2 regions of the Rheinheimera sp. WS51 genome follow, and region 1 is predicted to be linked to the other one. Evidence: predicted binding sites of a transcription regulator. Region 1 holds the regulator's gene; the other holds the start of a gene.

The links. The regulator FliA, encoded in region 1, starts transcription of late flagellar genes. The targets are predictions, from matches to a motif close to GCTAAAGTTNNNNNNNNNNCNGCCGATA.
Region 2: flgK (flagellar hook-associated protein FlgK) is a predicted target of FliA. The motif match lies at 1,125-1,152, and genes of this name have one in related genera.

Annotation. Positions count from the first base shown of each region.
Region 1 covers NZ_JBOTRC010000009.1:78,847-82,049, forward strand. The annotation lists gene ACRCA4_RS11235 (chemotaxis protein CheW) at 1-526, opposite strand, end outside; gene ACRCA4_RS11240 (protein phosphatase CheZ) at 542-1,288, opposite strand; gene cheY (chemotaxis response regulator CheY) at 1,314-1,685, opposite strand; gene ACRCA4_RS11250 (RNA polymerase sigma factor FliA) at 1,739-2,458, opposite strand; gene ACRCA4_RS11255 (MinD/ParA family protein) at 2,455-3,203, opposite strand, start outside.
Region 2 covers NZ_JBOTRC010000004.1:1,447-4,649, reverse strand. The annotation lists gene ACRCA4_RS06835 (flagellar basal body P-ring protein FlgI) at 1-85, shown strand, start outside; gene flgJ (flagellar assembly peptidoglycan hydrolase FlgJ) at 87-1,100, shown strand; gene flgK (flagellar hook-associated protein FlgK) at 1,206-3,203, shown strand, end outside.

The sequences.
Region 1 (3,203 bases):
CAATGCCCTGGCCATCAGCAGTATGAGTTTCTGTTTGCTCCTCGGCAGTCTGCTCTACAATCTCGTCTTGAGCGTCAGTAACATCAGCCACAAGTTCTTCATCTGCAACAGCACCAGGAGCAACTTCGTTTTCAGAGGCAGGTTCACTGTAAAAGTGTAAAGCTTGAAGTAACTCAGCGGGTGCTGGGGTTAATGGTTGGCGATGTATTACAGCAACAAACATGGCATTAATGCTGTCTAAAGCTTGTAAAATAACATCCATTAATTCAGCGGTGACTTGTCGCTTGCCTGTTCTTAGAATATCAAAAACATTTTCAGCACCATGGCAGGCGTCAACTAGTTCAGTTAATGCTAAAAAACCAGCGCCACCTTTAACGGTATGAAAGCCGCGAAATATAGCATTTAATAGATTTGCGTCGTCAGGGTTATTTTCTAACTCAACTAATTGTTCTTGCAATAATTCAAGAATCTCACCTGCTTCGACAAGGAAGTCCTGTAAAATATCTTCATCCATATCAAAGCTCATGCATGAATACCTCTATTAAAAGCCTAAACTTGACAGTAAGTCATCAACATCACCCTGATCTGTTACCACGTCTTCTCGCTCTGCGGCATCTAAGATAGGACCTTCGGCATCTCGTGTTATTGCTTTTGGTTTACTTTTTACTGTTGAGCCTGATGTATTTGAATGATTAAAAGCAGTTAACAGCCCGAGCAAACTTTCTTCAACCTCACGAACCAACTCAATTACTCGGCTAAGAATTTGCCCTGTAAGATCTTGGTAGTCTTGTGCCATTAATACATCAGTTAATAAACCATTTAATGTTTTAGAATCATTATTAGCTTGTACTAAAAAGCCATCCAAATTGTGGCATAAACTTTTAAACTCACCTAACTGCAGCTGCCTTTGCATTAAACGCTGCCATTGCGGTTGAATAATATTGAGCTGTTGAGAAATGTTATCAGCTATAGGCAAACAGGACTCTACCGCATCCATAGTACGGTTAGCTGCCTGTTCCGTCATGCCAATTACATGGGCTAATCGTTTTTTAGCGTCAGGAATATCTTCTTCAAGTAGGTTATTTAAAGAAGGATCAACATGAAAATTCTCTAAAGAGTCGTGTAGCTGCCGAGTTAACTTACCAACTTCTTCAAATAGTTCAGATGCACTAGGTACAACTAGTGTTTGAACTAGCTCATTAGCTGCATCAACTTGCTCTGACTCCATAAACTCAACCAGTTGCCGAGCTTGTTCTAATGTAATTATCGGTTCAGTTTTCATCGTCATACTAAGACTCTCCTGTCAGTGACGATTAGCCTAAACGCTCAAAGACTTTTGCCAATTTTTCTTGTAATGTTGCAGCAGTAAAAGGCTTCACAATATAGCCATTCACCCCAGCCTGCGCAGCTGCAATAATTTGCTCTTTTTTAGCTTCTGCTGTAACCATTAATACAGGTATATGCTTTAGTTTTTCGTCCGCGCGTATAGCGCGAAGCAAATCGATACCTTGCATTCCAGGCATATTCCAATCCGTTACCACAAAATCAAAGTCTGCACCTTGAAGCATAGGTAAGGCGGTACTGCCATCATCAGCTTCCGAAACATTGGTAAAGCCGAGATCACGTAATAGGTTTTTTATTATTCGTCTCATAGTTGAAAAGTCATCAACTACAAGAATTTTCATGTTTTTATCCAAAATCTCCTCCAACGAGATATTACAGCTAACTCAGTATAAGGTTAGACCCAATTCTGCATTCTGGCTTTTAATCTAACAAGTGCCTGACTATGTATCTGACTAACACGTGATTCGCTTACGTTTAGCACAGCACCAATCTCTTTTAAATTTAGCTCTTCATTATAATATAAAGATAATACTAGTGCTTCACGTTCAGGTAAATTGCTTATAGTAGACACTAAGTCTTGTTGAAATGCATTATTAGCTTGGATATCAAATAAATCATCGCTACCAGCATCATCACTGCTTACGATTACATCTTCAGAAACACCAAGATCTTCAATACCAATAATTCTACCACTGCTAATATCACTAAGTATATGATGATACTCATCTAAGGATATATTCAGTTTTTCCGCCACTTCATAATCTTTTACATCACGGCCATAGGCAGCTTCTAGTTCGGCTACAGTATCGGCAATTAAACGCGCATTACGATGTACTGAGCGCGGCGTCCAATCGCCTCGGCGCATTTCATCTAACATTGCACCTCTAATGCGAATACCTGCAAAGGTTTCAAAACTTGCGCCTTTACTACCATCAAAATTCTTTGCTGCTTCAATTAAACCTATCATACCAGATTGAATCAAGTCATCTACCAGCACGCTTGCCGGTAATCGCGCTAACAAATGATAGGCAATACGCTTAACTAAAGTCGTGTGCTGATCTATCAATTGCTGCATGCGATCAACACCGCCATAAGCTGCTAGTTTACTATTCACACTAAGCCTCGTTCCGGATGAGAGTCAATTAATTGCTCTAAAAAAAACTCTAAATGCCCTGATGCCATATTAGGTAATGGCCACTTACCGGCTTTTAACGCTAAACTCTTAATTGCCATGCTTGCTGGTGTTTTTGGAAATGCCTCAATAAAGGCTTTTTGCTTACGTGCCGCTTTGCGGACATTTTCATCATAGGGTATAGTTGCAACTAATTCGAGATTTACATTTAAAAAGCGGTCAGTTACTCGTGTTAACTTAGCAAAAAGCTCTTGCCCCTCTTTTATGCTTCGCACCATATTGGCAACAATTTTAAACTTATCAACACCATGATCTCGGCTTAGTATTTTCATTAATGCGTAAGCATCAGTGATTGATGATGGCTCATCACAGACAACAACAAGCACATCTTGCGATGCGCGGGAAAAACTAAGTACCATATCTGAAATACCAGCGGCAGTATCAACTAATAAGACATCAACACTGGTTTGCATTTCACTAAAAGCACGAATAAGTCCAGCATGTTCTGCCGGAGCCAGCTCTGTCATGCTTTGTGAGCCAGACGAAGCCGGTATAATTTTGATACCAAAAGGCCCGTCAATAATTATATCGTCTAAAGATACTTCACCTGACAATACATGTGATAAATTTTTGTCTACTCGAAGACCCAACATTACATCACAGTTAGCTAAACCTAAATCAGCGTCAAGCACCATAACACTTTTGCCTAATTGCGATAACGCCATGG
Region 2 (3,203 bases), on a different contig from region 1:
GGGTGCGGCGCCTGGAGACTTAATGGCAATTTTAGAAGCATTAAAAGAAGCCGGTGCTATTCACGGCGAACTAGTGGTAATTTAATATGAGCCAGTCGCCAAATAATGTGTCTTATCATGACTTAACTAGCCTGCAGAATATCCGCAGCCAGTCGAAAAGTGATCAACCCGGTGCATTGCGTCAGGCGGCTGAGCAATTTGAAGCAATTTTTGTCAGCATGTTATTAACGAGTATGCGCAAAGCGGGTGAAGCTTTTGAAGCAGAAGGCATGATGAACAGCCAAACCACTAAGTTTTATCGTGATATGCATGATAGCCAATTAGCCACAGATTTAGCTAAAAATGGCAGCTTAGGTTTAGCCGATTTAATGGTGCAACAACTTAGCCCGTCAGTACCAAAAAAAAGCATGGTCGGTCAGCCTATGCCATTGCCTCAAGCAGAAGCTATGGCCTTACCAACACAGCGCCAAGCGGTAACGCAAATTATGCCAACGGGCTCAACTATGCCGCCTGCGGCGCTAATTAAAGCCCAGTCGAATTTAAACCTTGATGCTGCAAAAGAGAAAGCAATAACTCAGGCGCAGGCTAAATGGCAAATTAATAGCCCAGAAGATTTTGTTAAAGCCTTGCTGCCGGCGGCTAAACAAACCGCTAAAGTGCTAGGCTTAGATCCCATGGCACTTATTGCACAAGCAGCCTTAGAAACAGGCTGGGGCCAACGAATGATAAAAGGTGCCAATGGCCAGCAAAGCTTTAATTTCTTTGGTATTAAAGCCAATAATGGCTGGCAAGGCAAAACAGCGATAGTTAATACGTTAGAATATCGTCAAGGTGTTGCCCAAAAAGAGCAAGCTGCTTTTAGATCATACGCATCACCAGAACAAAGCTTACAAGACTATAGCAACTTTATTCTTAATAATCCGCGCTACCAGCAAGCAGTGCAAGCGACCGATGACACTGAGCAATACTTTACGCAGTTACAAGCAGCGGGTTATGCAACAGATCCTGCTTATGCTAAAAAAATTATGGCGGTTTATCAAAGCCCAGTATTTAATCAATTAAGGCAAGAGCAGCATAGTGAGGCAACTAATGCAGAGTAATGCAGCCGTTGTTTATAAAATAATACTCAAGAAAGTGCAACAGGTGCCGATAAAGACGGTAATAACGTTTAACTTGGCCTGCTATAGCCTATTAGGGAGCTAGATATGTCAGATAATTTACTCAAAATTGGTACTTCTGCCGTATTAGCCAATAATAGTCTGCTTAATACCACAGGTAATAATATTGCCAATATCAATACGCCAGGCTATGTGCGGCAGCGTACTGAGTTTGAAGCTCAGCAATTTGGCTTAGGCGTAGGTCGGGGTACTACAGAGCGGTTGGTTAATGAGTTTACACTGAAGCAAATGCGCCGAGACACATCTAACTTAGCCTTTGCTAGCCAATTTGTTAATGAAGCCAATCGGGTAGATGCCTTATTTTCTAACCCAGCCAATAGCATTGCAACGGGAATGAATGACTTATTTGCGCAAATTCAAACGGCGAATAATGATCCTACCCAGTTATCGAATCGACAGCTTATTATTGGCTCTGCGCAGTCTTTAGTTGATCGTTTTGATGGTATGTCTAATTTAATTTTAGACCAAGAAAAATACGTTAATCAGCAACTAGATATATATGTTACTGAGACGAATAATTTAATTACCCAAATCGCGACATATAATAAAGACATTGCCTCTTACGGCAATGGCGCAACACGACCGGTGCCACTAGATTTGCTTGATAAGCGTGATAATGCCATTTTGAAATTATCTGAAATGCTTGAAGTCACTACTTTAGATGCAGATAACGGCGAAAAACTCGTCTTTATGGCCGGTGGTCAGTCATTAGTGGTAGAGCAAGGCGATTTTCAGTTATTAACGCTACGGGGTGAGCCTGATCCGGCGCGTAAAGAGTTGCAATTACAACTTAACTCTAAAAAATCAGTACTGCGCGATGTTAATGTTAAAGATATTGGCGGTAAACTTGGCGCGGTTGTGGCGTTTCGTGAAGAAATTCTTGATCCCACTCAGCGTCAGCTAGGTCAGTTAGCGTTAACCATAGCTGACTCTATGAATAGCCAAAATAAACTAGGGATGACCTTAAATGGTGACATTGGTAAAAATTTATTTAATTTACCTAGCTTTGAAGGATTAAGCTTCGCGGGCAATTCAGGTAGCCTTAGCTATCAAATTGAGCCCGGTAAATCGGGGCAATTACCTGCGACCGACTTTATGGTAACAGTCACATCGGCAACAGAAGTATTAGTGCAAGCCGTTGACGCTAAAGGTAATGTTATCCCAGGTTCAGAAAAAACGATCTCAGGGTTAAACTTTTCAACTGACGTGACAATAAGCGAGGACGACTCACCGGATCAAGATTTATTTGGTTTAGAGATAACATTAAGCAGTTCGTCGGTAGTCGGCGATAAGTTTTTACTTAACCCGCTTAACACAGCTGCGCGTCGTTTAGATATGGCAACAAACCGACCTGAAGATATTGCTTTAGCAAGCCCAGTGCGTGGTAATGCGGCTAATACTAACTTAGGTAATGGCCAAGTTGAAGAGTTAACCGTAAGCTCAACAGATACCAGTCCAGATCCGTTTTTAGCTAATGCACCTTATACTGTAACGTATTTAGGTGGTGATCAATTTGAAATTACCGATAGTGCAGCGACAACTGTCACGGCGACTTTTACTTCAAACAATTATAACGAAATTTTAAAACAAGCCGGTATTGCTGATGACTTAGGTTTTGATTTTAATATCAGTGGTCAGCCTAAGCCAGGCGATAGTTTTACGTTAGAATTTAATCGCGATGGTTTTAATGATAACCGTAATGGATTAGCTTTTGCTGATTTACAAAATAGTTCAACCATGCGACGCAGTGCAGACTCTACCTCGGGTGCAGCAACAAATAAATATAGTTTTAATCAGTCTTATGCAACTATGGTAGGCAGTATAGGTGAGCGTACTCGGCAAGCTAGAACCAGCGAAGAAGCCAATGCGGCTATTTTAGAGCAAACAACACAATGGTATGAGTCGTTATCTGGCGTTAGTCTAGACGAAGAGGCGGCGAATTTAGTCCGTTTTCAACAAAGCTATGCTGCGGCCTCGAAGATTATATCTACGTCGCAAACCATTTTTGACACCCTATTACAGGCG